Regions from separate parts of the Novosphingobium pentaromativorans US6-1 genome, predicted to be linked through region 1. Evidence: predicted binding sites of a transcription regulator. Region 1 holds the regulator's gene; each other region holds the start of a gene.
The links. The regulator LexA, encoded in region 1, represses DNA repair genes until DNA is damaged. The targets are predictions, from matches to a motif close to GTTCCNCNCTTGTTCT.
Positions count from the first base shown of each region.

Region 2: uvrA (excinuclease ABC subunit UvrA) is a predicted target of LexA. The motif match lies at 3,003-3,018, and genes of this name have one in related genera.
Region 3: JI59_RS01360 (ATP-dependent helicase) is a predicted target of LexA. The motif match lies at 6,508-6,523, and genes of this name have one in related genera.
Region 4: JI59_RS04890 (transcriptional regulator) is a predicted target of LexA. The motif match lies at 6,474-6,489, and genes of this name have one in related genera.

Region 1 covers NZ_CP009291.1:643,761-651,686, forward strand. The annotation lists gene JI59_RS02950 (citrate synthase) at 61-1,344, opposite strand; gene gltX (glutamate--tRNA ligase) at 1,358-2,812, opposite strand; gene JI59_RS02960 (ComEC/Rec2 family competence protein) at 2,842-5,031, shown strand; gene lexA (transcriptional repressor LexA) at 5,101-5,796, opposite strand; gene JI59_RS02970 (molybdopterin molybdotransferase MoeA) at 5,881-7,104, opposite strand; gene moaC (cyclic pyranopterin monophosphate synthase MoaC) at 7,104-7,586, opposite strand; gene trpC (indole-3-glycerol phosphate synthase TrpC) at 7,773-7,926, opposite strand, start outside.
Region 2 covers NZ_CP009291.1:3,238,950-3,246,875, forward strand. The annotation lists gene JI59_RS15130 (M28 family metallopeptidase) at 1-88, opposite strand, end outside; gene JI59_RS15135 (UrcA family protein) at 273-650, opposite strand; gene JI59_RS26790 (hypothetical protein) at 1,427-2,344, shown strand; gene JI59_RS15140 (hypothetical protein) at 2,517-2,876, opposite strand; gene uvrA (excinuclease ABC subunit UvrA) at 3,030-5,927, shown strand; gene JI59_RS15150 (hypothetical protein) at 6,029-7,345, opposite strand; gene JI59_RS15155 (hypothetical protein) at 7,613-7,926, opposite strand, start outside.
Region 3 covers NZ_CP009291.1:319,086-327,011, reverse strand. The annotation lists gene trpB (tryptophan synthase subunit beta) at 1-223, shown strand, start outside; gene trpA (tryptophan synthase subunit alpha) at 227-1,003, shown strand; gene JI59_RS01385 (bifunctional folylpolyglutamate synthase/dihydrofolate synthase) at 1,008-2,342, shown strand; gene JI59_RS01380 (AmpG family muropeptide MFS transporter) at 2,408-4,120, opposite strand; gene JI59_RS01375 (pseudouridine synthase) at 4,218-5,183, shown strand; gene rsmD (16S rRNA (guanine(966)-N(2))-methyltransferase RsmD) at 5,180-5,749, shown strand; gene JI59_RS01365 (hypothetical protein) at 5,819-6,412, opposite strand; gene JI59_RS01360 (ATP-dependent helicase) at 6,560-7,926, shown strand, end outside.
Region 4 covers NZ_CP009291.1:1,055,874-1,063,799, forward strand. The annotation lists gene JI59_RS04880 (GH36-type glycosyl hydrolase domain-containing protein) at 1-5,576, shown strand, start outside; gene JI59_RS04885 (AlpA family transcriptional regulator) at 5,639-5,890, opposite strand; gene JI59_RS04890 (transcriptional regulator) at 5,942-6,403, opposite strand; gene JI59_RS04895 (TrbC/VirB2 family protein) at 6,752-7,096, shown strand; gene traL (type IV conjugative transfer system protein TraL) at 7,123-7,410, shown strand; gene JI59_RS04905 (type IV conjugative transfer system protein TraE) at 7,423-7,926, shown strand, end outside.

The DNA.
Region 1 (7,926 bases):
TTCGCAGGGGTTTCTCCTGGAGGCAGCCCTTGCAGGCGGCCCCGTCCGGATTGCCGGTTATCAGCGCTGCGACAGCGGCACGTAGTCGCGCTGCGTCGGGCCGGTGTAGAGCTGGCGCGGACGGCCGATCTTCTGGCCGGGATCCGAGATCATTTCGTTCCACTGCGCGACCCAGCCCACGGTGCGGGCAAGAGCGAAGAGCACGGTGAACATCGTGGTCGGAAAGCCGATCGCCGAAAGGATGATGCCCGAGTAGAAGTCGACGTTCGGGAAGAGCTTCTTCTCGACGAAGTACGGATCGTTGAGAGCGATTTCCTCGAGGCGCAGGGCGGTCTCGAACAGCGGATCGTCGACCTTGAGCGCCTCGAACACCTCGCGAACGGTGGACTGCATGACCGTCGCACGCGGGTCGTAATTCTTGTAGACGCGGTGGCCGAAGCCCATCAGGCGGAACGGGTCGTTCTTGTCCTTCGCACGCTCGATGTAGTGCGGGATCTTGTCCGGCGTACCGATTTCCTTGAGCATGTTGAGCGCGGCTTCGTTCGCGCCGCCGTGTGCCGGGCCCCAGAGGCAGGCGATGCCGGCCGCGATACAGGCAAACGGGTTCGCGCCCGACGAACCGGCGAGGCGCACGGTCGAGGTCGATGCGTTCTGCTCGTGGTCGGCGTGGAGGATGAAGATGCGGTCCATGGCCTTCTCGACGGCCGGGATCACTTCATACTCTTCCGCAGGCACGCCGAAGGTCATGCGCAGGAAGTTGCCGGTGTAGGACAGGTTGTTGTCCGGGTAGAGGAACGGCTGACCGATCGAGTACTTGTAGGCCATGGCCGCAATCGTCGGCATCTTGGCGATCAGGCGGTGCGAGCTGATCTTGCGGTGCTCGGGATCCGAGATGTCGGTCGAATCGTGGTAGAACGCCGAAAGCGCGCCGACGACGCCGCACATGATCGCCATCGGGTGCGCGTCGCGGCGGAACCCGCGATAGAACGTGGCGAGCTGCTCGTGCAGCATGGTGTGGCGGCTGATGGTGAACTCGAACTTCTCGAGCTCTTCCTTGTTCGGCAGTTCGCCGTTGAGCAGCAGATAGCTGACTTCCATGAACGACGAATTTTCAGCCAGCTGACCGATCGGATAGCCGCGGTGGAGCAGGACGCCTTCATCGCCGTCGATGTAGGTCAGCGCGCTTTCGCAGCTTGCAGTCGAAGTGAAGCCCGGATCGAACGTGAACATCCCGGTCTGGCCGTAGAGCTTACGGATATCGACGACATCGGGGCCGACGCTACCTTTCAGGACAGGGTAGTCGTAGTCCGCTCCACCTGCGGACAGTTTAGCCTGATCACCCACCAGTTCTTACTCCTTATACCTGTGACCCGGCCGGGACTTCGGCCTGTGCGGCAATGCGCGCGAGGCTTTCGTTCCTGCCGAGCAGAACCAATACGTCGAAAATTCCCGGCGAGGTCGTTTGACCCGTCAGGGCTGCCCGCAAGGGTTGCGCGAGCTTGCCGAGGCCCAATTGGAGGTCCCCGGCCATTGCTTTCAGGTTGGCTTCCAATGCCTCCAAAGTCCAGTCGGATTCCCCCGACAGACGCTCATGTATGATCGCCAGGCGCCCCCGCGCCTCGTCGGTCAGGAGAGCTTGCGCCTTCTCGCTCATCGCGAGAGGACGGGCGGCAAACAGGAAGGCGGCGCCTTCTGCAAGTTCGTTGACGTCCTTCGCTCGCACCTTGAGGACCGGCATGGCTTTCTCGAGCAGGACGGGATCTGCGTCTGCGAAGCCATTGGCCTTAACGAGCGGGACGACGAGTGCGGCAAGACGGGTGTCATCCGCCTCGCGCAGGTAGTGTCCGTTGAGATTCTGCAACTTGGCAAGGTCGAAACGGGCAGGCGACTTGCCGACATGGGCAATGTCGAACCACTCGACCGCCTGGTCGCGGGCGATGATTTCCTCGTCGCCATGTCCCCAGCCGAGCCGCAGCAGGTAATTGAACAGCGCTTCGGGCAGCACGCCCAGGTCATCGCGATAGGCATCGACGCCGAGCGCGCCGTGGCGCTTGGATAGCTTGGCGCCGTCCGGGCCGTGGATCAGCGGTACATGGCCGTAAGTCGGCACCGTCCAGCCCATGGCGCGGATGATGACAAGCTGGCGGAAGGCGTTGTTGAGGTGATCGTCGCCGCGGATGACGTGGGTCACGCCCATGTCGTTGTCGTCGACTACGACAGCCAGCATGTAGGTCGGCGTGCCGTCGGAGCGCAGGATGACGAAGTCGTCGATCTCGACGTTCTGGACCGTGACCTGTCCCTGCACGAGATCGTCGATTACAGTCTCGCCATCGCGCGGGGCCTTGATGCGCACGACGTAAGGGCGATCGTTCGGCCAGGTCGCGGGATCGGCGTCGCGCCATTCGCTGTCGATGCGGAAGGGGCGGCGTTCTTCCTGAGCCTTCTGGCGGCGCTCGGCGAGTTCCTCGGTCGAGAGGTAGCAGCGATAGGCGTGACCGGATTCAAGCAATTGCGCGGCCACTTCGGCGTGGCGCTGCGAGCGGGCGAACTGGAATACAGGTTCTTCGTCGCCTTCGAGGCCGAGCCAGGTCAGGCCGTCGAAAATCGCGTCGATGGCCGGTTCGGTCGAACGGGCGCGGTCGGTGTCTTCGATGCGAAGCAGGTACTTGCCGCCGTGATGGCGGGCGAAAAGCCAGTTGAACAGCGCCGTACGGGCGCCGCCGATGTGAAGGTAACCCGTGGGCGAGGGGGCAAAGCGCGTAACGACGGCTGACTGGCCGCTCGATCCGCTCGATGCACTGCCGCTTGCCATTGTAATTCCCTTCCTGTCCTATGTTAGCCATGGCCAGCCAAGCCACAGCCGGTGATGATGAAAATGCCCGCCACGGCCTTGTCGGGGGCGCTGCATTGCAGCATCGGCCATGGAACAGCAAGAGCGACTTGTCGAGGGTTTTGGCGGCCCTGGAACGATTTCTTTCGCAAGCCGGCTTCGATCGCGGGCCATGGCTGGTCGTCGCCTTCGCGGCCGGAATCGGCACATGGTTCGGGCTCCCCGGACCACTCTACTGGAGCGCATTTGCCGGTGGGGCCATCGCAATAGCGGCGCTCGCAGGATGGGTCTGGCCGGATCGTGAGCGTTTTGCGCAGCTGAGATTGGCGATATGCGCCGTTTTCCTCATGTTTTCTGCCGGTTGCCTCACCGTGTGGGCCAAATCTGTGCTCGCAGGACAAGAAGCGATCGAAAGGCCGATATCGGGCGTGTTCCTCGGCAAGGTCCTGGGCGTGGACGAGCAGCCGGCCTTGGAGCGCGTGCGATGGATCGTGGCCGCCCGAGAACCGGATTCGGGGGTGCCTATCAAGGTTCGCGTCAATGTTCCGGCCGACCCCGATGCCGCGCCCGTATCGCCTGGGGCAGTGATTCGCTTCGAGGCGCGGCTGATGCCGCCCGCCGCCCCGATGTTTCCGGGCGGTTACAATTTCGCCCGGACCGCCTGGTTCTCCGGACTTTCCGCAAGCGGGAGCGTGACGGGCAGGGTCACGATCGTTGAGCCTGGGACGGGCGACGACGGGATCGATGCCATGCGCACAGCGCTTTCCCGGCATGTGCGTTCCCGCATGGCCGGTTCTGAGGGCGGGATTGCCGCGGCGCTGGCCAGCGGAGACCGGGGCGGCATCCTCGAGGAGGATGCACAGGCGATGCGCGACGCTGGCCTCGCGCATCTGTTGGCAATCAGTGGACTGCATGTCAGCGCGGTGATCGGCGCCGCCTATTTTCTGGCCTTGCGACTTCTTGCGCTTTGCCCGGCACTGGCGCTGCGTTTGCGGCTTCCGGTCGTGGCAGCCCTGTGCGGAGCGCTGGCCGGGATCGCCTATACTGTGCTGACCGGATCGCAGGTGCCCACGGTCCGTTCCTGCATCGGGGCGATGCTGGTCCTGATCGCGCTGGCGCTGGGGCGCGAAGCGCTTTCGCTGCGGATGTTGGCGGTTGCCGGCTTCATTGTCCTGCTGGTCTGGCCCGAATCGCTGACCGGCCCCAGCTTCCAGATGAGCTTTGCCGCCGTACTCGCCATCGTGGCGCTGGCGACCTCCGGGCCAGCGCGTCAGTTCCTGGCACCGCGAGAGGAGTCGTGGCTCTCGCGGCTGATGCGCCAGGTAGTCATGCTCTTCGTGACGGGCTTCGTGATCGAAGTCGTCCTGATGCCGATCGGCTTCTACCATTTTCATCGCGCCGGTGCCTACGGGGCGCTTGCGAACGTGCTTGCGATCCCGCTTACGACTTTCGCGGTCATGCCCTGCATTGCCCTCGCGCTGCTGTGCGACATTGTGGGACTGGGCGGGCCGTTCTGGTGGCTGGCGGGGCAGTTCATCGACCTACTGCTTGGCCTCGCGCACAAGATCAGTGCGCTGCCGGGCGCCGTTTCGGTTCTGCCTGCCATGGGGACGGGCGGTTTCCTTCTGTTCGTAACCGGCGGATTGTGGCTCGGCCTTTGGAGCGGGCGCGTGCGGCTGCTGGGACTGGTGCCCGCCTGTTTCGGCATCGTCTGGCTCATCCTGCTCGAGCCGCCGGACATTCTCGTGACCGGCGATGGCCGTCATGTCGGACTGCTCGACGATAGCGGCGATGGGCTCGTCACCTTGCGCGACACCGGCAGCGATTATGTGCGCGACAATCTTCGCGAATTCGCAGGGATCGAAGGCGAATTGACGCCCCTCGCATCGTGGCCGGGTTCGAGATGCAATCGCGACTTCTGTTCGGTACGGATCGATCGAGCCGGTCGATCGTGGGACTTGCTGATCGCCAGAGGCCGCGACCAGGTGCCCGAGCGGTCGCTGGCAGCGGCCTGCGACAAGGCCGATATCGTCGTTGCCGATCGCTGGCTGCCATGGAGCTGCAAGCCGCGCTGGCTCAAGGCCGACCGGACCATGCTGGACAGGACCGGCGGGCTTGCCATCAGGCTGCGCGGCAAATCCGTCGAAACAGTGGCGGCAGGGCAGGGCCGCCATGGCTGGTGGAACCCGCGCGGGCCGTGATTTCGGCCCTGTCCGGAGAGTACGCCTTCCGGAGAGTACGCCTGAGCGGCACGCCTCCCCGGGGCAAGCTCAGTGATAGCGGCGCAGCAGCCCTGCGAGCTTGCCCTGAACCTCGATCTCGTCAGGGCCGTAGATCTGCGGTTCGTATGCGGCATTGGCGGGCACGAGGCGAACCATGCCGCCATCGCGCTGGAGATACTTGAGCGTCGCTTCTTCGCCGCGAACCAGGGCGACGACGATTTCGCCGTCGCGTGCGGTGTTGGTGCGACGGATCAGGGCAAAGTCGCCGTCGAGAATGCCGGCCTCGACCATCGAATCGCCCGAAACCTCAAGCGCGTAGTGTTCCCCCGAGCCGAGCAGGGCTGCCGGAACCGGAAGCATCGACTGGCCTTCGAGCGCCTCGATAGGAACGCCGGCAGCGATGCGACCGTGCAGCGGAATTTCGATGACGTCGTTCGCCGGTTCAGGCTTGCGTTCGGGCTGCTTGAGTGCGGCAAGGGCGTCTATGCCGGCAGGAGCGGCGGCCTTCGTCGCAGGCTTGCTGGTGACGTCTTCGGGCTGGCGCAGGATTTCCAGCGCGCGGGCGCGGTTTGGCAGGCGGCGGATGAAGCCGCGTTCCTCAAGCGCGGAAATGAGGCGGTGCACGCCCGACTTCGACTTGAGGTCGAGCGCTTCCTTCATCTCTTCGAAGCTGGGCGAGATGCCGCTTTCTTCAAGCCGGACCTGAATGAACTTGAGCAATTCATGCTGCTTGCGCGTCAACATCTTCGTTGCCTCTTTCTCTGCGTCCCCGAGCGTTGTTCTGCTTGTGAACAATGAGAGAACAATTAAGCAACAGATTCTGGAACGTCAAGCAATACCGCCGTTTTCGAGCAGGAACACCCGCACCGTGTCTCCGGGCGTGGCGGCCGGTGCATGCGCGGGGCGATCGATCAGCACATTGCTGGCCGCAAGGGCGCTGAGTGCACCGCTGTCCTGCAGCGTCATGGGCGCCACGCTCTCGCCGTTCCAGTAGCCGCGCAGGAATTCGCGGCGGTGGCCGATGGCTCTGAGAGATCCGTCCAGAACGGTCGAGATCTGCATTGGCAGCGAACGGTTTGCTCCGAGCATTGCGCGCAGCATCGGCAGGACGAAGAGATAGGCGGTGACCATGCTCGAAACCGGATTGCCCGGCAGGCCGATGATGATCTGCGTGCCGCCGCTGCTGCGTTCGCGCGTGGCAACGAGGATCGGCTTGCCCGGCTTGATGGCGACGCGCCAGAAGTCGAGCCTTGCGCCCCAGCGTTCGAGAGCCGGGCGCACGAGATCGTGATCGCCTACCGAGGCTCCGCCGCTGGTGACGATCATGTCGCAATCGGCGGCCTCGTCGAAAGCGCCGATCAGCGCATCGAGCGTGTCGGTCACGGGCCCGATTCGCTGCGCCTCGACCGGCAGGGCGCTGACCAGCGAGACCAGCATGGCGCCGTTGCTCGCGGGGATCTGGTGCGCAGGGCAGGTCTCCGGATCGGCGGCCAGTTCATCGCCGCTGTCGATCACCGCGACTTTCGGCATGCGGCGCACCGGCAGGTGGCGATGACCCGCGGAGAGGGCCAGCGCGATATGCGCAGGGCCGATGCGGACTCCTTCGCCCAGCACTTCTTGCCCCGCCGTGAAATCCATCCCGCAAGGGCGGATGTGCTTGTGCGGCGGTTCGGGCAGATCGCCGCTGAGAGTAATGCGGTCGCCTTCCCGCCCAAGGTCTTCCTGCAGGATCACGACGCCGGCATCGGCGGGCATGATCGCGCCGGTCGAGATCCGCACGGCCTCGCCCTTTTGCAGCGTGCCGGTAAAGGGGTGGCCTGCGGCGCTTTCACCGATCACCTGCCATGGCCCGGTGAGGTCGCCTTCGATCATTGCATAGCCGTCCATCGCAGAGAGATGAGCGGAAGGCTGGGTGCGCCGCGCCAGCAGCGGTTCGGCCAGGAAGCGGCCCAGCGCGCTTTCGACGTCGACGCGCTCGACCGCTAGTGCTTCGGCCAGTGCAAGCAGGCGGGCCTGGGCATCTTCGAGCGGGATCGGCGCGGGACCTGCCATCAGTGCCGGTCCTCCGCGCGCCAGGTCCCGGACTTGCCGCCGCGCTTCTCGATCAGGCGGATGTCGCCGATGACCATGCCCTTGTCGAGCGCCTTGGCCATGTCGTAGATCGTCACCAGCGCCACGGAAACGGCCGTGATGGCTTCCATTTCCACGCCGGTCTTGCCGGTGAGCGAGGCCGTCGCCGTGGCCCTGACGGCTTCGTCCTCGAAGCTGAAATCGACATTGATCGCATCGATGGCGAGCGGGTGGCACATCGGGATCAGGTCCCCGGTGCGCTTGCCCGCCATGATCCCGGCGATGCGCGCGGTGCCCAGCACGTCGCCCTTGGGGGCATCCCCGGCGCGGATCGCCGCGAGTGCCTCGGCCGACATCGTGATCCGCCCCGAGGCAATGGCGAGCCGCTGCGTCTCTGCCTTGGCGCCGACATCGACCATGCGCGCCGTCCCGTCCGAATCGATGTGCGTGAGGCTCTTGTTCATCTCAGACCTTGAAATCCTGATGAGGTTTACACGGTTTACACAGTCCAGAAGCGCCAGCGGAGCGGCCTCGCAGGACCGGTAAGCGTGCGGTTTCGGGGCCGGGTACATTCGCGCTCATGCCCCATGGATGGCAGATTTCCCGGCTGTAGGACAGGGTGGGCTTCGCGAATGCCATCGGCCCGAAGTTTATCCTTCGAGCAGCGCCCGCGTTGCCGCCTCGACATCGTCATGACGCATCAGGCTTTCGCCAACGAGGAAGGTGCGCGCGCCGCACTGCGAGAGACGCTGCAGGTCGGCATGGCCGTTGATGCCGCTTTCACTGACGAGCAGCGTGCCTTCC
Region 2 (7,926 bases), 1.4 Mb from region 1:
GGTCGGCATCGACCGAGACTTTGGCAAGGGCAGGGTGGGAACTGGCAGCCAGCAGGGCTGCGGCGAGAACGGGGGGAAGTTTTCTCATGCCCCCATCTTAGGTTAGCCGCCCCGTGAGGCAAGCATCGGGCAGGCAGGACCGCCAGGCCTGCGCCGCCCGATGCCTGCCTCACGGGGTGACCGAAGGCAGGGAGCGTGCGAGCGTTCCCTGCCTTCCGGTTCAGTCGACCGTCCGGTGTGAAGGGGGTGGGCGGTCCTTCGGCGCCCGTTCCTCAGCGGGCCGCAATGGCGATCGATGTATCGAGCGCGGCGAGCCGGCTCGGATCGTCCCGGGCGGCAAGGCGCGCGGCCAGGATCGAATCGCGGTCGGCAAAGGCGCGTTGCAGCGACTGGTCGCGGCAGGTGTGGGTCATGGCAACTTCACGCGGGATACGGGCATCGGGCTGGCCGCAGACCGTCCTTACGGCAGCGGAAATGCGCACATTGAGCTTGTCGATGCCCTGGGGGGTATCGAGGTTGAGGTCATTGAAACGCACTTCGCGATGGGGAAGGCTGGACCAGGCGGTGTCCTTCACCACGACGTCGGCAAGCGAAGGAGTTGCGATGGCGAACATTGTCGCGGCGAGGATGGCGGCATGGATTCTCTTCATGGTTCGTCTCCTGACGATATGAGGCGCAGGGCAAGGACCGTCAGGCTCTGCAACCTGCGGCTCGAGAAGTTCCAGGCGACCCGGAATCGGTAGATGTGGCAAGATGCCCGACAAGACCTGAGCGCCGCGTGATATCCTCACTACGACGCTGAAATGATTTACAGAAGTCAGAAACCCCTCGACTCACCCCGGTATTGAAGCGCTGTCGGAAATAAAATTACTTGGAGTTACCGTTACTTGTAAAATTCGACTCGTCTTCTTGGTGTCCAGCGACATTTTTACGCGCATTCGCAGTATTGGGGAAGGGGGCGACTCAAGAGTTTGTTCGCTTGCATCCTGCGTGCGACAGGGCGCCAGCGTGTAAACCGGAAATTCACGGGCGCGGGGAAAGCTGGGCTGTGGCAGGACGCGCGATAGCGCGCATCGAGAGCTGGATTCCCGCCTGTGCGGGAATGTCGAAACAACATGGTTTCAGATCCGCTTTGTCGGCAAATCTGGTCACGATACCTTCACTTCGTCATCCCCGCGAAGGAGGGGACCCCGCTGCAGTTATCCTGGCATCTCTCGGGGGAACGGAGCAGCGCGCCCACAGTCGCGGGAGGCGACGACATTGTAATCGGGCTGCGCGGTTCAATGTCCCCTCGCACCGACATTTCGTACAGCTGAGCGGCGGCTTTTCAACATTTTAACCCGCTAACACTGTCGTCAATAGTCCGCTGTCGGCTTAGCGAATGACGCCTGAGCTATGCATAATCTAGATTTTGTTAGGGGGTGACGTGAACATTTCGAGGAGATCAATTTACCTTTCATGCCTTCTTTTGGGCGTTTCAGGTTGCGGTGGAGAAGAAAACAGTGGTTCGGCAAGCTCTCCCACACCCTCTGCGTCTCCTGCAGAAAATCCAAGCACTATGCCGACCTCGACGCCTGAGGTGACTGAAGAGTTTACATTCACAGAGCCGTTTTCGCTGGAAACCGATCTTGGATATTCGGTGGCGACCTTCAAAGGAAATGGCACATCCATTCTTGAAGGGGTGTCGATCTTTAAGGGCGATGACCGCGCTTACCTCACACTTCGTCTTGAACCCGACGCTATCACCTACGATTTTCCTAGAATAATTTCTGAAACTTATACCAGCGATACGCTGCAGAATGGTCCCATTTGGCGTATCTACGGCAAAAATGAAGACCGACTGATTATCGAGCATGATGCGAAGTCAGCCATTCTTGTGACTCGCCTTACAAAATCAAATAGTTCTTATTTTGGGCAGATCGGTGAACGAATTACCTATCGGCAAGCCATTTTTGGACGTGATGAGCCATTTGATATGCCGGCTAGGGACTTTTCAGATTACGAAGGGCGAGTATATGGCTATTTCGAATCGGAAAGCTTGGCCGATAAGCAGATTCTTGGAACCTGCAATTTTAATTATACGCCTTCCGTTAATAGATTGTCTGGGTCCGCAAGTTTTGTTTATCAATCTAAACAAGTAGCGACTATGTCGTTCGTGAGTTCTCTTGACCGAGAAAGCAAAACCTTTTCCGGAAATGTTGCCGACGCATCCACTGGCTACAGTGGAACGCTTCATGGCCGTTTCTTCAGTCCCAACTCATCAGTAGGTTTCGTATTTGAGGCACGTAATGCATCTGATGAAAAGGTGATTGGACACTGTTTGGGATCGCTTAAAGGCACGTGAATTCTTGAGGCTGACGCGCCCTCCCCTGTTCCCTTCCGCGGGCAGAAGGGGGGCTCTGACGTGTTGATGAGATGCGTGGTGGGGCTGTCGCGCGCATAAATGGATGTGCGCGACCTGATGGCGCTGAGTCAGGCCCGGTGCGGACAGGTAGGGGGCAGGGCGCTCCGGCGCCTCAGCGGCGGCAGCGTGAGTAGTAGCCGGCGCGGCAGGCGGCGACGTCTTCGCGCCAGTCGGCCATCGCGCGCTCGTAGTCGCGGCGGTCGGACTCGTAGTCGCGCATCTGCCGGGCATAGCGGCTTTCGCCATAGTCAGGTGAGCGCGGGGCGTCGTCGTAGGCGCGCCAGCCCTTGGCATATTGCGCGTCGCGCTTGCGCACGTAGTCGAGCTGTTCGCGGTTGAGGCGGCGGATCGTCGCCTTGTCGCGGGCGAGTTCCTCGGGCGTCAGTTTCTCGTACGGATCGTCCGCATGGACCGGACCGGACAATGTCGCCGCGGCCAGCGCCGCTGCGCACAGGAAACCAAAACGCTGCATGATCTTTTAGACCTTCACCTGAACCCTGCGCGCGTTTTGCCAATTCGTCCGGGGCGATGCAAAGCCATTGCGATAAGCCGTTTGCATCCCATCTTGCGGGCAAGTCACCCCGCCGCTTGATCGACGCGAACAAATCTGGAACACACGCTCCCCATGAGTCTCTCCCACATTACCGTGCGCGGCGCGCGCGAGCACAACCTCAAGGGCTTCGACATTGCGCTCCCGCGTGAGAAGCTGATCGTCATCACCGGCCTTTCGGGCTCGGGCAAGTCGAGCCTGGCGTTCGACACGATCTATGCCGAGGGCCAGCGCCGCTACGTCGAGAGCCTGAGCGCCTATGCCCGCCAGTTCCTCGAGATGATGCAGAAGCCCGATGTCGAGCATATCGACGGGCTTTCTCCCGCGATCTCGATCGAGCAGAAGACCACCAGCCGCAACCCGCGTTCCACGGTGGCGACGGTGACCGAGATCTGGGACTACATGCGCCTGCTGTGGGCGCGCGTGGGCATTCCCTACTCGCCCGCCACCGGCCTGCCGATCGAGGCGCAGACGGTGTCCAACATGGTCGACCGGGTCATGGCCCTGCCGCAAGGCACGCGCCTCTACCTGCTTGCCCCCGTCGTGCGCGGCCGCAAGGGCGAATACCGCAAGGAACTGGCCGAGTGGCAGAAGGCGGGCTACACCCGCGTGCGCATCGACGGCGAGATGCATGCGATCGAGGACGCCCCCGCGCTCGACAAGAAGTACAAGCACGACATCGAGGTGGTGGTCGACCGCATCGCCGTGAAGGAGGGCATCCAGACGCGCCTTGCCGACAGTTTCGAGCAGGCGCTCAAGCTGGCCGACGGGCTCGCCTATGTCGACCTTGCCGACGGCAACGTCCCGGGCCGCGAGGAAGAGGAAGCGCAGGGACGCAACCTCAAGGGCGCGGGCCTGCCGCCCAACCGCATCGTCTTTTCCGAGAAGTTCGCCTGCCCGGTCAGCGGCTTCACCATCGAGGAGATCGAGCCGCGCCTGTTCAGCTTCAACGCCCCGCAGGGCGCGTGCCCGGCCTGCGACGGCCTGGGCGAGAAGCTGCTGTTCGACCCGCAGCTCGTCGTCCCGAACGAGAACCTGACGCTCAAGCAGGGGGCGATCGTGCCCTGGGCCAAGTCCAACCCGCCCAGCCCCTATTACATGCAGGTGCTCTCCAGCCTTGCCGCGCACTTCGGCTTCGACCTCACCACGCCCTGGCAGGACCTGCCCGACGAGGTGAAGATCGTCATCCTCTACGGCACCGCGGGCGCGCCGGTCCCGCTCACCTTCAAGGACGGGCGCAAGGAATACACCGTCAACAAGCCGTTCGAGGGCGTCATCGGCAACCTCAACCGGCGCATGATCCAGACCGACAGCGCCTGGATGCGCGAGGAACTGGCCAAGTTCCAGACCGCCCAGCCTTGCGAGACCTGCGACGGCAAGCGCCTCAAGCCCGAGGCGCTGTCCGTGCGCATTGCCGATAGCGACATCGCCGATGCCGCGCGGCTTTCGGTGGCGGACGCCTTCGCGTGGTTCGGCGAACTGGAAGGCAAGCTCACCGACCAGCAGCAGCAGATCGCCCGCGCCATCCTGAAAGAGATCAACGAGCGCCTCGGCTTCCTCAACAACGTCGGGCTCGACTATCTCAACCTCGATCGCACCTCGGGCACGCTGTCGGGCGGGGAGAGCCAGCGCATCCGCCTCGCCAGCCAGATCGGCTCGGGCCTCTCGGGCGTGCTCTACGTGCTGGACGAGCCGAGCATCGGCCTGCACCAGCGCGACAACGACCGCCTGCTGGAAACCCTCAAGCGCCTGCGCGACCTTGGCAACACGGTCATCGTCGTCGAGCATGACGAGGACGCGATCCGCGCGGCCGACCACGTGGTGGACCTCGGCCCCGGCGCGGGCGTCCACGGCGGCGAGGTGGTGGCCGAAGGCACGCTCAAGCAGGTGCTCAAGAGCAAGCAGAGCCTCACCGCCCAGTACCTCACCGGCGCGCGCCGGATCGAGGTGCCGCAGACCCGCCGCAAGGGCAACGGCCACTTCGTCACGGTGGAGAACGCGCGGGCCAACAACCTCACCGGCGTCACCGCGAAGTTCCCGCTGGGCACTTTCTGCTGCGTTACCGGGGTTTCCGGCTCGGGCAAGTCCAGCCTCACGCTCGATACGCTCCACGCCGCCGCCGCGCGCACGCTGAACGGCGCGCGCATGATCGCGGGCCCGCACGACCGGGTGACCGGGCTGGAGATGTGCGACAAGGTGATCGAGATCGACCAGTCCCCGATCGGCCGCACCCCGCGCTCCAACCCGGCGACCTACACCGGCGCCTTCACCCAGATCCGCGACTGGTTCGCCGGCCTGCCGGAATCGGAGGCGCGCGGCTACAAGCCCGGGCGCTTCAGCTTCAACGTCAAGGGCGGGCGCTGCGAGGCGTGCCAGGGCGACGGCCTGATCAAGATCGAGATGCACTTCCTGCCCGACGTTTACGTGACGTGCGAGGAATGCCACGGCAAGCGCTACAATCGCGAGACGCTGGAAGTGAAGTTCAAGGGCCACTCCATCGCCGACGTGCTCGACATGACGATCGAGGACGCGGAAGAGTTCTTCAAGGCCGTGCCCCCGATCCGCGACAAGATGCACATGCTCAACGAAGTGGGGCTGGGCTACGTCAAGGTCGGCCAGCAGGCGACGACGCTTTCGGGCGGCGAGGCGCAGCGCGTGAAGCTGGCCAAGGAACTGGCCCGCCGCTCCACCGGGCAGACGCTCTACATTCTGGACGAGCCGACCACCGGCCTGCATTTCGAGGACGTGCGCAAGCTCCTCGAAGTGCTCCACCGCCTCGTCGACCAGGGCAATTCGGTAGTGGTGATCGAACACAACCTCGACGTCATCAAGACGGCGGACTGGATCATCGACCTCGGCCCCGAAGGCGGCGTGCGCGGCGGTGAGATCGTTGCGGAAGGGACGCCCGAGCAGGTGGTGAAGAACAAGCGTTCATTCACGGGGCATTATTTGAAGCCGTTGTTGGGGAAGTGACTGTTTACGGCGACGGATGGTGGACCCCCGACTGACCGGCGTCTTTGATGAACGACGCGCATAGTCGCATAATAATTGCAGACATGCGCGTCCTTTCTTATTTATAATCCTGTTTCTTCGATTTCCACGATATCAGGAAGCTCCAAGTCTTCAAGCAACTCAGCAATGTTTTGACTGGACAGCCAGATTAGGAAGCCTTTGTCAACAACGTGAAGGCTTGTGTTCGCGGGGTCGTAGTCGATGATTAGTGGTCTAACACCCTTTTTGTTTTGTAGGGACGTTGATGAATTTAGCGCCTGCGTGATGTTTCCGTTGTTAAGATCGTTTCCGCGGACGTGAGCTTTTTTTATAAGTTTGCTTATCCTGCGGAGTCGAACGCCTTTTTCAAGTTGATCGACTGATGAACAAAGGATCGAATATATGATCCATTTTGGCATCTGTAGATCAGTTTCTTGAAATCCATCGGCAAAGCGCTGAAGAAAGCCGCGATATCGGGCCGCTTGTTCTTCAACGACAAGCGATACCAGAGCAGCAGTATCCTGGTTTGCTCCGACTGACACTATTTCTTCTTTTGTTTCAGTAACATGTGCTTCTCGACATGCTCTCCGGCATGCTTCTTGAACAATGTGGACGCTATCGAAACATCTCTCGAGCAACTGCTCGATGAACTTCTGATCAAAGTCCACGTTCAAAAGCTTTCCTCCTTCAAGAATAACTTCTCTCTGGCTTTCCGTGTTCCATGTGTCAACATCAACAGACAAGACTCGATCGGTTAAATCGCCGTTAAATCCGATAAGTCTATTTTCCTCTCTCCACACACCGACAATAATGAAAGATATTTTTGATTTTTCATGAAATGTCTTGAGCGCGAAGCTGAAATCTTTCTGAGTTTCGTCAGGTAGATAGTGAAAATCTTCGAGCACTATGTATTTTTTGAAGTCTATTTCGCTGATAGCGCGAATAATATCGTTAGTGTCTTCTGCGTCCAATTCGAGAGGTTTGTAGAAATCGACTGTTTGCTTATCGTTTTCATACTCGTAGGAAGCTTTTCCGCCTCCTTCAGTGAAAAAAGGAATCTTAGCCTTCGCTTCTAGCTCCGCAACAACTTTATGTTTACCGGAAACGCTCTTCTCTGACGATTGTCGAATGGAAAAGCCACACTCCTTTAATATGGCGGAATGCAATTCAGCGAGCGACCATTTATTCTGACATGCAACGACGATATAATCTGTGTCGTTGAGGCAATGCTTGCGAAGCGAGGTTTTGCCTTGTTTCGAACTTCCGTAAATAACTATGTGCTGATGGCGGGCAAGGCTATCTATAAATTTCTGATCTACCTCTTCCCGGCTTACGTAGTTGAGGGGAAGGTCTCTATTTACGCCGAAAACATCATCGGTTGTCTGTATCGCTTCAAGCATTTTTGGGGATTTAGCCTTTAGGTTGAAAATTATCCCATGCTAGCAGTGTATTGTTTGTCATGCCTTGTTAAAGAATTGAAATTCAGTTTCGAGCTGATCCTGTCACTTTCCTACACACCCCCACATGCCATAAATACCCCGGTTCACCCCGGCGCGGGCCATTCGCGCCGGTCCTGATGCTCCAGTTCGAGGGGGTGAACCATGTCCGACAGTTCCAGCCCAGCCACGCCCGGCGCGCCGCATGGCGCGGCTCCGGGTTCCCGCCCGTCATCCGGTCCCTCTGCGGCAAGGGCAGGCGACACTGCGCCGCCCACGCGCTTCGGGCGGGGGTGGATACCGGCTTCGCGCGATATCGGCCTGCCGTCCGACGATTGGCCCGGCTCCGCTTGCCCTGAGCATTTCGACCGGGATTGCGGCGCCGGGGCGGCCTCGCTGTTGTCGGCCTCGTCCTTCGGGCAGGCCCGGGGCTGCGGGCAGGGGGAAGGAATGCCCACCCCTGACCCCTCCGCCAAGCGGGAGGGGAGCGTTCTGCCCCACAATGGCTGGAGCGATGCGCGCAAGGTTGCCTTCCTCCACCACCT
Region 3 (7,926 bases), 320 kb from region 1:
CGTGCGCTACGTGCCGATCACCGATGACGAATCGCTCGAGGCGTTCAAGCTGTGCTGCGCGCTCGAAGGGATCATCCCGGCGCTCGAAACCGCTCACGCGCTGGCCGCCCTGCCGCAGCTCACTGCCGAAATGGACGAGGACAAGATCCTCGTCGTCAACGTCTCGGGCCGCGGCGACAAGGACATCTTCACCGTCGCCGAAGCGCTGGGAGTGGAACTCTAAGACATGACCCGCTTCGAAACTGCCTTTTCCAAGGGCCCTGCGCTCGTCTGCTTCATTACCGGCGGTGACGGCGATACCGCAGCTAATCTCGACGCGCTTGTCGAAGGCGGCGCCGACGTGATCGAACTGGGCATGCCCTTTACCGATCCGATGGCCGATGGCCCCGCGATCCAGGAAGCGAACCTGCGCAGTCTCGCCAAGGGCACGCGCACGGCCGACATCTTCCGCATGGCCGCCGAATTTCGCGCCCGCCACCCGCAAGTACCGCTGGTGCTGATGGGCTATGCCAACCCGATGACGATTCGCGGGTCGGAATGGTTCGCGCAGGAATGCCGCAAGGCCGGTGTCGACGGCGTCATCTGCGTGGACATTCCGCCCGAGGAAGACCCCGAACTCGGTCCGGCGCTGCGCGAGGCCGGCGTTTCGCTGATCCGCCTGGCGACGCCGACGACCGACACTGCCCGTCTTCCGACCGTTCTCGAAGGCTCTTCCGGCTTCCTCTACTACGTATCGGTTGCAGGGATCACCGGCATGCAGCAGGCCGCGCAGGCCTCGATCGAGGACGCCGTAGCCCGGCTCAAGGCCGCATCGGACATTCCCGTGGCCGTCGGCTTCGGGGTGCGCACGCCCGAGCAGGCCGGGAAGATCGCCAAGGTCGCAGATGGCGTGGTCGTCGGCTCGGCCTTCATCGACCTCGTCAAGCAGCATGGCGACAATGCCGCGGGTCCTTTGCGCGAACTGACCGCGGCCTTGGCCCAGGCGGTACATTCGGCACGCTGATCCCATGCGCGACTTTGCGGTTTCGGACGACCCCCGCGTCCAGACCCAGCTCGATCGCCTCGGCGCCCTTTCGGTGCCGCAGGGCCGCATCGGTCTCGACGTTGTGCGCGTGCTGCTCGAGCGGCTCGGCAATCCGCAGCGCAACCTGCCACCGGTGTTCCACGTCGCCGGGACCAACGGCAAGGGATCGACCTGCGCCTTCCTGCGCGCCGCGCTGGAAGCGGTCGGCAGAACCGTCCACGTCTTCACCAGCCCGCATCTCGTGCGCTTCAACGAACGCATCCGTGTTTCGGGCAAGCTGATCGAGGACGAAACGCTGGCCCGGCACTTGGACGAAGTGCTGGACGTGGCCGAGGCCGCCGGGATCGGCGCGAGTTTCTTCGAAGTGTCGACCGCGGCGGCTTTCCTTGCCTTCTCACGCCATCCTGCCGATGCCTGCGTGATCGAGGTCGGCCTTGGCGGCCGCTACGACGCGACCAATGTCATCGAGACGCCGGTAGTGGGCGGCATCGCCTCGCTCGGCATCGACCACGAGGCTTTCCTCCTCGCGCCCGAAGACAATGTGCCGAGCGATGCCATGACCCGTATCGCCTTCGAGAAGGCGGGCATTGCCAAGTCCGGCGCGGCGTTGGTCACGCTCGACTATACACCGGCGATGAATCAGGCGATCCAGGGGCAGGCCGCCATCGTCGGCGCGCCGGTGATCCGCCGCGGCCAGGACTGGACGATCGTCGCTTCGCCCGAAGGGCTCACGTACTCGGACGCCCAAGGCAGCCTGTCGCTGCCCACGCCCCGCATGCCGGGCCTGCACCAGGGCGTGAACGCCGGACTGGCCATCGCCATGCTGCGCCACCAGCAGGCCGTCGACATCCCGGAAAACGCCTATGCCGAGGCGATGGTCCAAGCCAGCTGGCCTGCCCGCCTGCAACGGCTCGGCGAAGGTCCGCTGACAGCGCTGCTTCCTGCAGGCACCGCTTGCTGGCTCGATGGCGGGCATAACCCGGACGCCGGCAACGCCATCGCCACGCATTTCCGGCGGCCGACCAGGGTTCACCTCGTTCTCGGCATGCTGGCCAACAAGGCCCCGCAGGCCTTGCTCGAACCGCTGCGCGAAAGACTTGCCAGCGTCACGGTCGTGCCGGTGCCCGGCCACGATTGCCATGACGTCGAAGCCTTCCGCCAGGTCCCGGATATCCCCGCCCCCGTTGCAGCGGCCAATGTTCGCGAGGCGCTGTCAGCGCTCCGGATCGATGCGCAGCAGGATGACGTCGTACTGATCGGCGGCTCGCTGTACCTCGCCGGTACGGTGCTGCGGGACAACGACGAAATTCCCGACTAGGCGCCGCCCCGGCTCACGCTGGCGCCGCGCGATGGCTTGAATGGCTCAGCGCAGGATCGAGCCGGTCAGGCGCCTTCGAGCGCGGTCGCGTCGATGCCCGATGCCCGGCCCAGCCTTGCAACGCGCGCCCACTCGATCAGGCACAGGACGACCGCGACCATCCCCATGGCCGTGGTGAGCAGGAACACCGGATAATAGCCGTATTCCTCGATCATCTGCCCCAGCGCGCCGCGCCCGAGCGTGCCGACCAGCAAGGTCAGGGATGACAGCAAGGCGTACTGGACGGCGCTGTAGCCCTTGGCGACGACCGAGGAGAGATATGCGACGAAAGCCGCGCCGGCGATGCCCACGGCAATGTTCTCGCCCGCGATCGCCAGCATCAGCTTGGCCAGCCGCTGGTCTCCGCCAAGGTGCGAGACGAGCCAGGTGAAGCCGCTCGCATCGCTGACGGCGGCAATACGCGCGCCGCCCAGGGCAAGGTCGGCATAGAGCAGGTTCGTCAGCGCGGCGATCAGCGCACCGAAGGTCAACGTGGCCATGCGTCCCATGACCGTGAGCAAGGTTCCGCCCAGCGCCAGCCCGACGACGAGTGCGCCGACGCCGAAGAACTTGGATGCAATCGCGACCTCGTCCTTGGAGTACTTCAGTTCGCCAAGGTAGAACGGATAGGCAAAGCTGCCCCAGATCGCATCGGTGATCCGGTAGGTCAGCACCAGTGCGAAAACGAGGATGACCGCCCAGCCCAGTCGCCCGACGAAATCGGTCAGGGGCAGGATCAGGGCGCGGTAGCCATGGTCGACGAAGCGGTCCATCGCGCTGCGGGCGGGGCTCGCGGCGGTCAGCACGTAGCGCCCCTTGTCCTTCATGCGCACCAGCCATGCAGCCACCAGCGCCGGCACGACGACGGTGGCGATGACCACAAGCGGTCCCTTCGTGGCGATGAAGGCGACCGAATCGGGGCGTGTTTCCGGATCGCTGCCAAGCGAGCGGACCATGAACAGGCCCACCGTGATCAGCGCCCAGGCCCAGAGCAGGCCGATGCCGAAAAGCGCCCACTTGCGCACGCGCGGATCGATCTCGCCCACTTCGCGCAGTGCCAGCAGCTCATCTTCGGCAGCGCCGATCGTGGCGGCGGTAACCTCGGCATCGGGCGCGAAGAGACCCAGCACGCCGACAAGCGCAATGATTGCCCCCATCGTCGCATAGACCGTCGGCCAGTCTGTGCGCTCAGCCAAGAACAGCGCCAGCGCACCGCCGACCAGCGCCGCGATGCGATAGCCCATCTGATAGACGGTCGAGAGCATGTCGATCGTCGCTTCCTCGTCGGCGACATCGACCCGCCAGGCATCGACGACGACGTCCTGCGTTGCCGACGCAAAGGCGCCGATCCCGGCGAGCAGCGAGAACCAGCCAAGGGCCGTGAGCGGATTGAGGGTCGAAAGGACCAGCAGGATCAGCCCCAGCATGAGCTGCGCCGAGACGATCCACTGCTTGCGCTTGCCGAGCCGCTTGAGCAGCGGCAGTTCCACCCGGTCGAGCAAGGGCGACCAGAGGAACTTGAACGAGTAGGCAAGGCCGATCAGCGAGAAGACGCCCATCGTCTCCAGATCGACCTTGGCGTCGGACAGCCATGCGTAGAGCGTGCCGAGCAGCAGCGCGTAAGGCAGGCCCGATGCGAAGCCGAACAGCGCCATGAAACCCGTCTTGCGGTTCCCGAGTGCTCGAAGGACGCGGCGCCAGCCCGGCTTCTTCGGCTGATCTGTCGCGGCTGCGGCCATTCATGAAACTCCATCGGCGTGCGGGGCTTCGGGATACGCAGCCCCCACCTGTATGGGAAGGCTGGATGAACCGGCGATCAACAGCTAAGGCGCTGCCATGGCCAGACCTCCCCAGAAACCCGGTGAACCGAGACGCCCGCGCGCGGCCACCGGCAGCAAGCGTCCCTTCAACAGCCGATCCGGCAACGAGAACGGCCGTCCCGGCAGCGACAAAAGCCGTCCCGGCGGCGACGACGCGCGCGGCAATGCGCCGCGCAAGCCTCGCGTCCCGCGCCCGGCCGCACCGCCGACGCCCCGCGATCCCTCGCTGCCCGAGCGCGAGGGCGAACGGATCGCCAAGCTGCTCGCCCGCGCTGGCGTCGCCAGCCGCCGCGAAGCGGAACGCATGATCGCCGAGGGCCGCGTCAAGCTGGACGACGAGCCGATTACCGCGCCCTCGACGGTCCTGAAGGATCTGCGCGGCGTGACCGTCGACGGCCAGCCGGTGAAGGCACCCGAGGCGACCCGCCTGTTCGTCTTCCACAAGCCTGCCGGACTGCTGACCGCCGAGCGCGATCCCGCCGGCCGCCCGACGATCTACAATGCCCTGCGCAATGCCCTGCCTGCCGGCAGCGGCCGGGTCATGCCGATCGGCCGACTTGACCTCAACACCGAGGGCCTGCTGCTGCTGACCAACGACGGCGAGTTCAAGCGCCAGCTGGAACTGCCCGCCAACGGCGTCCCGCGCACCTACCGCGCCCGCGCTTTCGGCGATATCACGCAGGCCCAGCTCGAGGACCTGATCGACGGCATCGAGATCGACGGCATCCAATACGGCAAGATCGACGCGAACATGGAACGTCGGACGGGACGCAACCAGTGGATCGAAATGACCCTGACCGAGGGCAAGAACCGCGAAGTGCGCCGCGTGCTGGAACATCTCGGCCTGAAGGTCAGCCGCCTGCTGCGCATTTCCTACGGCCCCTTCGTGCTGGGCGACCTGCCCAAGGGCACGGTCGGAGAAGTTTCGCAGCGCGATCTCGAGACCTTCCGCCGCTCCCTCGGCAAGGGCAAAGGCGAATGAAGGGCACAAGCACCGGCCTGCGAATCGTTGCCGGCGCTTGGCGCGGGCGCAAGCTGGCTGCGCCCGAAGGTGACACGACGCGCCCGACCGCCGACCGCACCCGCGAGACGTTGTTCTCGATGCTGACGAGCCGCCTCGGCACGTTCGAAGGACTGAAGGTCGCCGACCTGTTCGCAGGCTCCGGCGCGCTCGGCCTCGAAGCCCTGTCGCGCGGCGCGGCGCATTGCCTCTTCGTCGATCAGGACGCTGCCGCGATCCGCGCCATCCGTCGCAACATCGCCAACCTGCAGGCCCAGTCGCAATGCGACGTTCGGGCCTGCTCGGCACTATCGCTGGGTCCGGCGAAGGAGCCGCTCGACCTCGTGCTGCTCGATCCGCCTTACGATACCGGAGCCGGTGCGGTCGCCGTGGACAAGCTCACGCGACTCGGCTGGATCGGGGAAACCACCTGGGTGAGCCTGGAGACGGCGCGCGGCGAGGACGTTTCGATCCGCGGGTTCGAAACCGACGCCGTACGCGATGTCGGCAAGGCACGGCTCCACATCCTGCGCCGCATCGAATCCTGATATTGCGCCGATATGAAGTGGGCCCCGCCACGCGGCGGGACCCTTTTCGTACTCAAAAAACCGGGGCCGTTACTTGCCACCGGGATTGCGGCAGCTGTCCTGCACGGTCTTGCTGCAGACCGGATAATCCTTGTTCATCGCAGAGGCAGGCGGCGGCGTAAGCGCCCCCTTGTAGGGGCCGCCCTGATAGCTTTCGTCCGCAGGCATCGCGGGGCGCACGGCCTGTTCGGCCGCTTGCGGCGCGGGCACCCCGGCAGTCGGCATGCCCTCGCCGGGCGGATTCGCCTGGGTTGCAGGGGTTGTGGGAGTTTCGCCGTTGAGCTGCTGGATGATCGACGCCCACGCGGTTTCACGCTGCTGCGGGCTCATCTTGTAGACCTGTCCGCGCTGGTCGGGCGTCAGGGCCCAGTACCCTTCCTGCCGCTCGGGAACGAGCGTCCAGTAGTAGCCCTTGTACTCGTCCGGCCAGGCATCGTACTCGGCCTGACGGTCTGCCGGCCAGCCGTCGTACAAGGCCTTCTGCTCCGGCGTCAGCGTTACCGGCGCCGCCGAGGCGACTTGCGCCGGATCGGCGGCTGCAGGCGGCGCATTCTGGGCCAGTAGCGCACCGGGCAAGGCCGCCAGAGCAAGCGCCGATGCGCCTGCGAGAATCGATTTTCGCATGGTCTCTCTCCACTGTGTATCCGTTGCCGAACCGACGTTTCACGCCCGGGAATGTTCCATTCATGCGGCAAAGCGGCCTTGCGCCGCGATGTTCCGTTCCCTAGTTGTTCACGTGTGAACAGCCTGCAAGATACCTCGCCCAGCGGCATGCCTGCCGCCAGCAACGATCCCCTGATCGACGGCCTCAACGCGCCCCAGAAGGAGGCCGTGCTGACCACCGAAGGGCCGGTCCTGATGCTGGCAGGCGCAGGCACGGGCAAGACCGCCGCCCTCACCCGGCGTCTTGCCAACATCATCCGCAATCGCCTTGCATGGCCAAGCGAAGTGCTGTGCGTCACTTTCACCAACAAGGCCGCGCGCGAAATGCGCGACCGGGTCGGCCAGCTCGTCGGCCCCGCGGTCGAGGGCATGCCGTGGCTCGGCACCTTCCACGCCATCGCGGCCAGGATGCTGCGCCGCCATGCCGAACTGGTGGGGCTGCAACCCAACTACACGATCATCGACACCGACGATCAGCTGCGCCTGCTCAAGCAGCTCATCCAGGCCGAAGGCGTCGATGAAAAGCGCTTCCCCGCCCGCCAGCTTGCCGGGTGCATCGATCGCTGGAAGAACCGCGGGCTCAATCCGCAGGATCTCGATGCAGCGGAAAACGAAGCCTATGCCAACGGCCGCGGCCAGAAGTTCTACAGCCTCTACCAGGACCGCCTGAAGACGCTCAACGCCTGCGACTTCGGTGACCTGCTGCTGCACATGCTCAACATCCTGCGCACCCATCGCGAGGTGCTGGAGCAGTACCAGCAGCGCTTCAAGTACGTCATGGTGGACGAATATCAGGACACCAACCAGGTCCAGTACCTGTGGCTGCGCCTGATCGCGCAGGGCCGCCAGAACATCTGCGTGGTGGGTGACGACGACCAGTCGATCTATTCATGGCGCGGCGCAGAAGTCGCCAATATCCTGCGCTTCGAAAAGGATTTTCCCGGCGCGAAAGTGATCCGGCTCGAACAGAACTACCGCTCGACGCCCGAGATCCTTGCCGCTGCCTCGGGCCTCATCAACGAGAACAGCCAGCGCCTCGGCAAGACCTTGTGGACCGAGCGCCACCCCGGGGACAAGGTGCGCGTGATCGGCGTCTGGGATGCACCGGAAGAAGCGCGCCGCGTGGGCGACGAGATCGAGCGGCTCGAGCGCGAGGGCGCCCCGCTGGACCAGATGGCCATTCTCGTGCGCGCGCAGTACCAGACGCGCGAGTTCGAAGACCGCTTCATCTCGATCGGCCTCAAGTACCGGATCGTCGGCGGTTTCCGTTTTTACGAACGCGCCGAAATCCGCGATGCGCTGGCCTACCTGCGCGTTATCGCCCAGCCCGCCGACGACCTCGCTTTCGAGCGCATCTACAATGCCCCGAAGCGCGGACTTGGCGCCAAGGCGCTGGAGAAGCTGCACCAGCTCGCGCGCCGCCAGGGCATCCCTCTTGCCGCGGCCGCCATCGAAATCGTCGATACCGACGAACT
Region 4 (7,926 bases), 410 kb from region 1:
CGCGGACGCGCAACACGCTTGCGACGCTCGATCGGCTCGAAACGTATCGAGGACACATTCTGAACTGGTACGAGACCCGCCATTTGGAGCCGCTGGAACCGCGATACGTCTCGACGGTGGATAGCGGCAATCTCGCCGCCAGTCTGATCGTCGTCAGTCAGGGCTGCCGGGAGGCGGTATCGAGTCCAGCGCTGTCGGCCAACATTTGGGACGGTCTGGGTGATACGCTTGATCTGCTCAACGAAGCTCTGGACGCGGCCGCTATTGAATTCGGAGATGAAGCCCGAATGACGCTGGCAAGGATGCGCGATGACACCAGCGCTGCGCGTTCATGCCGCAATTCATGGAACGAGAGTATCGAAGATCTTTCGACCCGCGCCTATCCACTTCTCGAAACCCATGTCCGCGATGCGATCAACCGCAGCAATGGCGTGGAACCTTCGCTGTTGCGTGGGGTGCAAAGCTGGCTCGAGCGGACGCGGCATCATCTTGATAATATGCAGCGTAGCGTAACGGAATTTTCCCCTTGGCAAGATTTTCTAAATCGCGCTCCCTCCCAATATGCCGCTTGGGCGGCGCAGATGAGGGATGCGCTTACCGCTGAATGCTCACTTCTGGAGATAGAGGCAGATTGCCAACAGGCGCGTGATTCACTCAGCCAATTGGCGTCAGGATCGGAAGCGGCAGATTGGATCAGTGGTCTGGATGAGGCGCTCGACCGCACCATTAAAGCGCATCGGCGGCTGCGCGAGGAGCTCGAAAACATCGCCAAACGTGCTGCGGCCTGGGCCTATGGGATGGACTTTCGCTTTCTGTTTGATGGCGGGGCCAGGCTTTTCCATATCGGCTACAATGTCAGCGCTGATCGCATCGACCCCAACCATTATGATCTGATGGCATCGGAAGCTCGGATCGCCAGCTTTTTCGCGATCTCCAAGGGCGATGTTCCGGTCGAGCACTGGTTCTTCCTTGGTCGCCCTATCACAAAACAAGCCTTGGGGCTGTCGCTCGTTTCCTGGAGCGGGTCGATGTTTGAATATCTCATGCCGAACATCTTTCTGCGCAGCGATCCGGCGACCTTGCTCGGACAAAGCGACCGAAGCGCCGTCGATTTTCAGCGCGCCTATGCGAAAACGCATAACGTTCCCTGGGGTATTTCAGAATCGGGCTTTGCCTCGATGGATCCCGAGCGCCACTATCGCTATCAGGCATTCGGTGTACCCGGTCTCGGGCTGCGTCGAGGCCTGACGAACGATCTCGTCATCGCACCTTATGCAACAACGCTAGCGCTCTCGGTGCGGAGCCACGCTGCGCTCGATAATCTGCGGACATTGGTAGGCCTTGGATTGCTCGGGCGCTATGGCTTTTATGAAGCGGCGGATTTTACGCCGGAAAGAGTGCCGACAGGGCGACATTTCAACATCGTCCGGTCCTATATGGCCCATCATCAGGGCATGAGTCTGGCTGCAATCGGGAATGCCCTCTTTTCAGATATCTTCGTGGACTGGTTTCATGCCGAACCCAGTGTTCGCACGTTCGATCTTCTCCTCAATGAACGCGTCCCCTGGGAACTGCCGCCCGCGATCTCCCGTGAGGAAGTTCCGGAGAGTCGCTCCGGCCGCGAGACCGCAATCCCGGCGCTCCATTCATGGGCTCCCAGACGATCGGACGGTCTTGCCCAGTGGCACACGTTGGGGAACGGCAGGCTCAACAGCCGGATCACCGCCAACGGCGCGGGCAGTCTATGGTGGCACGATTACGCGCTAACGCGCTGGAAACCCGGTTATGGAAGCGATCAGGCCGGTCTGTGGCTTTACCTGCGCGACGAAGACGAGGATCATCTGTGGTCGGTAACAGGCACGCCGGTCGATACTCATGACGATGTCCGCGTCGTGTTCCATGGGCATCAAGCTGAGTTCCATAGTCGTCAACATGATGTCGCTGTCGGCATGACGGTTGGCGTGCCTCCCGGCGATGATCTCGAAATCCGCCGAATCACGATAACAAATGAAAGCGACAGAAGACGTGTTCTCGAATTGACCAGCTATGCCGAAGTCATGCTCGCCCCGCCCCGGGATAGCGAACGGCATCCGGCGTTCAGCAAGCTTTTTATCGGCAGCGAAGCGCTTCCCGGTCTCAAATCTCTGCTCTTTACTCGTCGCCCGCGCAATCCGGACGAGCGCCCCCCGGTCCTGCTCCACCGTCTGGTTGCCGATGATCCCAAGGTGGCCGTCAAGGCCTTCGAGACCGACCGACGACGTTTTCTTGGGCGCAATGGACGCGCCGCAAATCCAGCGGCCATCACCAGCGCTGGCCTTTCGGGCACGGCGGGTTGGACGCTCGATCCCGTCATGTCCATACAGGCTCGGATCACGCTCGAACCCTTTGAGCGCTGCGAGCTGGCATTCGTCACAATTATCGCTGGATCACGTGAAACGGCGCTTCAGGTGAGCGAGCGTTATGCAACAGTCGACGCACTTGATTGGGCTATGAACGACGCGGCGCGCGAAATGGCCCTCAAAGCCTCGCGTGCTAGTCTTGGTCCAGATCAGCTGCCCGATGCCCAGGCGCTGCTTTCGGCGGTGTTGCAACCCCATCCCGCGCTGCGTGCGTTACCTGCAGCCGTCGCCTTGAATCGGTTTGGACAAGCGGGTCTCTGGGCGCTGGGGATTTCCGGAGACCATCCGATCCTGGCAGTGCGTGTCGGCGATGCGCAGATAACCGATGCGCTGCGTAGTGTCCTCGCCGCCTGGCTGTTCTGGAGCCGACAGGGGGTGACAATCGATCTCGTCGTGCTCCACATCGGCATTTCGGGCTATATCGAGCCCGTCAGGGATCGGCTGATCGAAGTCTTGCGTGATGGCAACGCGCACGAACTGCTTGGCCGTGATGGCGGTGTCCATCTCGTCGCCGTGGACCCCGCCCAAGCCGATCGGGCCGCGCTTGTGGAAGCGGCTGCCCATGTCCTGTTGGACGAAGCAGCCGGGTCGGTACGCGATCAGCTCGCCACGCTGTACGTTGCGCGGATCGAGAGTCCGAAGTTCGAGCCTGGAGGCCGAGCCAATTTCGATGAATCCCCCAAATCAGAGGGTGTCAGGCGTCCCAATACGTTGCAGTTCGACAATGGCCTGGGGGGATTCAGCGCCGACGGGACCGAATATATAATCCATCTGGAGGCGGGCGAAACGACGCCGGCACCATGGGCAAATGTCCTGGCGAATGACGAATTCGGTTCGATCGTCACTGAGGCCGGTCTGGGATTCAGCTGGGCGATCAATAGCGGTGAAAATCGGCTGACACCGTGGAGTAACGATCCGGTTGCCGATCCACAGACCGAAATCCTCTATTTGCGTGATGAGGAAAGCGCCCGGGTGTGGACACCGACCCCCCAGCCGGCCGGCGCTGATGAAACCTGCCAGATTCGCCACGGAGCGGGGTATACAATATGGACGCAAAACCGAGACGGACTTGAACAGGAATTGTTGGCTTTTGTCCCATCGGACGATCCGGTGAAAATTGTCCGGCTGCGGCTCCACAACAGCCTTCCCCGGCCTCGTCGGATCACCGCAACCTATTACGCCGAATGGCTGTTGGGCTCGATGGAAGCGCAGCCCAATTCGCTCCTTGTGACCGATTACGATGCCGCGGTTCACGCGATCATGGCAACCAACCGATGGAACAGCGAATTTGGTGAGCGGATGGCATTTCTGACGAGCAGCCGTCCACCGCATAGTCTGACGACGTCGCGCTCGGACTTTTTCGGTGACAAGGGCGATCTTGACTGTCCAGAAGCGCTGCGACGGTGGGATCTCGGCGGTCGTCAACAATCGGCTACCGACAGCTGCGGCGCGCTCCAGGTTCACCTCGATCTTACGCCGGGAGAAACCGCAGACGCCGTCTTTGTCCTCGGCCAAGGTAGCAACCGCGCGCATGCCCAAAAACTGGCCCGTCGATGGCAGGATGAAGGTGAAGTGGAGCGTGCGCTCGAGGCCCGCAAGCGCGGTTGGAACGAGCAGTTAGGCGCCGTTGAGGTGAGCACTCCCGACGCCGCCTTCGATCTGATGATCAATCGCTGGCTACCCTATCAGACGGTGAGTTCGCGCCTGTTGGCGCGCGCGGGTTTCTATCAGGCAGGCGGTGCATTCGGATTCCGCGATCAGCTCCAGGACGTGCTCGCGCTGGTTCATTCGGATCCGGCGCGCATCCGAAGCCACATTCTCACAGCGGCCGCACATCAGTTCGAGGAAGGCGACGTCTTGCATTGGTGGCATCCTCCGTTTGATCGAGGGGTGCGGACCCGCTGTTCCGACGACCTGCTCTGGTTGCCCTATGCCACGAGCAGTTATGTGGCCGCCACTAGCGATGAAACGATCCTGTCCGAAGACGTGCCGTTCCTGCAGGCCCCGGCGCTGGCGCCGGAAGAAAAGGACCGGTATGCGCGGTTCGGACAGACAAACTATGGCCGTACTCTGTTCGAACATTGCGAGCGGGCGTTGGAGCGCGGGTTCATCCGCGGCGAGCGCGGCCTGCCGCTGATCGGTTCAGGTGACTGGAATGACGGCATGGACCGTGTCGGCGAGCATGGCCGGGGAGAAAGTATCTGGCTCGCATGGTTTACGATCGCGACGATCGACGGCTTTGTCGGCCTTTGCAAACGGGTCGGGCGTACCGACCTGGTCGAACGATGGGTCGAGCGCGGTGCGGCGCTTAAGCGTGCCGTCGAGGATTCCGGCTGGGATGGCAACTGGTATCTGCGCGCAATCGATGACGAGGGGCGGCCCTGGGGCTCAGCATCCAATGACGAATGTCAGATCGATTCGATCGCTCAATCCTGGGCCGTCTTGTCGGGCGCGGGGGATCCAGAACGGTCGCGGTCAGCTATGATGGCCGCGATGCGCCATTTGGTCCGGGACGATGACCAACTCGTTCGCCTGCTCACGCCGCCCTTCGACCTCACGCCGCGCGACCCTGGCTATATCAAGGCTTATCCCCCGGGGATTCGGGAAAACGGAGGTCAATATACCCATGCTGCGGCATGGCTTGGAATTGCGCAGACAAAACTCAGGAACGGTGACGGCGCGATCGAGATTTTCAATCGAATCAATCCGATCAATCATACTTATTCATCGGACGCCTGCATTCGGTATTTGACCGAACCTTATGCCCTTGCCGGTGATGTTGCTGGCAGCGCACCACATACTGGCCGCGGCGGTTGGAGTTGGTACACAGGTGCTGCAGCGTGGACCTGGCGGCTCGGGGTTGAGCATATCTTGGGCCTGCGGCTCGTCGAGGGTCGTCTGGTCATAGATCCCTGCCTTCCTAAATCGTGGAAATCTTTTTCAGCGACTATCTCCCGGCCGACAGGATCGCTGAACATCACCGTTGAGGATCCCGAAGGTCTTGGCACAGGCAAAGTCTCGATTGAGATGGATGGCGAGCAGTTAACAGTTGAAAGCGTCGCTTTTCCTGACGACGGCTCAATCCATGAAGTTATCGTTCGCATATGGCCTATTCCTCACCAGACGAATCGACCTGATCGGTATGCAAGGACAGATATTACCGATGAAATTAGATGAAATCATAAAAAGCGCACGGCCGGATCGCGATGCCCTGGCGCTGACCGGCCCCCATCGAATATTCAAGTATTGCCTCTTGCAATTTCATCTATCCAGTCGTTGATCTCCGCTTCCACCCACACCGCACACTTCGGACCAAGCGATCGCGATTTTGGAAAGCGGCCTTCGCTCATGCGCTGATAGATGGCCGAACGCCGCAAGCCGACGCGATCCATGACTTCGGGCAGCCGCAAGAGCCGTGCCAGTGGGGGGACTTGCGGTAGCGCCTTGCCTTCAGTCGCGCCGCCATCAGTAAGCTGGGGATGTGCATTCATGTTCGGTCCTGTCGGGTCAATTCTCAGGGGTCCCCTCCGAGGTGAACTGGATCAGCGCGGCAGCGCCATCGAAATGTCGCGGTTGGTAATATCATCGATATGCTTGGCAAGCATGCGGGCGACGAGCTGCGAAGTTCCGTTCGCCCACCGCGGCCGCAAATCTTCCACGCGTCGCCCAAGCGTGCGCTCGAGTTGGCCCGGCAAGGCCGTGAAGAAGTCCTCAAGGAACTCCCCCATTTCGCTGCGCATCCATTCGCAGGCGAGATCCTCCTGACCTGCCAAGGCGAGGATCATGCTGGCGCGGGGAAAGGCGCCGCACACGTCGAGAACGCGCGCGGCCTCATCAAGTCCGATCGGCCGATCGCCGCGCATGACACGAAGCAACGTCTCGCGGTGGATACCCACTTCCCGAGCAATCTGGTGCTTGGGCTTGTCAGACGACTCGATCGCATGGGCAAGAATGTGCGCGAGGCTGGTGTTGGCTTGGCCTCGGAATGGCGCGGGCTGGTGCATCGACAATAACTCCAACTATGAAGAACTGAGTCGTAGCCATATCGCGCGTGATGCATGTAGGAAAATAAAAAGAACATTTACGGAACATATCGTTTCTAGGCGAATCATCCTCTAGCACCGAGTCGCCGACGATCGCCGCCACTCCTGTCGGGATCCGTCGACGCTAACCACCAAATAAACCGCTGTTTCTGCATATTATCGCCGACGCCGTCCATTCGATGCGTCCATATCCGTCCGCTGCATTGGCGCGACAGGCCATCCGACTTTCCTACATCCATTTCCTAGATGCATGTGGAACACACAGCGAACGTAAGAACGCTGAGTTCACCCCTCCAGATGGAGCTCCATATGCAGTCTCTCACCCTCTCCCGGCGTTCCGGCGCCACCGATCAAAGCCCCTCGAAGCTTGGGCGGGCCATGACCTTTGCAGTACCGCTTGCGGTCGCTGCACTGGCCGCCAGCGCCGCCTACGCGGGCGCCGACACGACCTTCACCCCTGCCCTCACGAAATTCACCGATTTCCTCGAAGGCTCGGGCGGCAAGATCATCACCGTCCTCAGCCTTGCAGGCGGCCTCATCGGTCTCGCCTCGGGCCGGTTCTCGCTCGGACAGGTCGCTGTTCCGGTCGGTGTCGGCATCGGCGTCGGCACGGGTGTTCCGATCGTCACCTCGGTCGTCACCGCGGTCATCTGACGCATCGGACGGGAAGGCGCGTCGCCATGGCAGACCCATATATCATCCCGCGTCGGCTCGACGATCCGGAGCTCATCGGCTTCTGGACCATCGACGAGTTCGCCGGGATGCTCATCCCCTTCACCTGGGGGATCCTAAGCCAGCATATCTTTATCGGCATCATCGTTGCCTTCGGCGCCTGGTTCGCGCTGCGAAAGGCAAAAGCAGGACGCGCCAGTTCCTGGGTAGCCCATGCCGCCTATTGGTATCTGCCGGCCGGATTGTTGGGCCTGAAATCGACGCCGCCTTCCCACTGCCGCCTGCTTGCCGGTTGAGGGGAGATATCCATGTTTGCCGACATTTCACACGAGCGTCAGCAATCGTTGCTGCGCCAGCGCAACCTCTTTGCGCTCACCAGCACGGGGCTTGGCATTGCGCTTGTCGTCGCCGTCAGTCTTGCTGCCACCCGCGACCGCGAAGTCGTGCTCCTGCCGACCCTCCCCAAGCAGCTCACTGTCAGCAGCGCGGGGGTCGACGCCGACTATCTCGAACTCGTGACCCGCGATGCCGCGCTCGTTCTCCTCAATCGCAGCCCCGAGGGCCTCGATTACTGGATGGACGAAATCCTGAAGCTCGCCGATCCGGCAAGCTACGGACGCCTCAAGGCCGATCTCGTCCGGATTGTCGAAGAGCAGCGGGGTTCGGACGTCACCCAGGCCTTCGTCATCCGCTCGATGACCGTCGACCCCAAGGGGCTGACGTCCGACGTGACGGGCACGCTCAAGACCTTTGTCGGCGCCCAGGTCATCGCGAGCGACGAACGCCGTTTCCGCTTCAACTGGACCTACCGG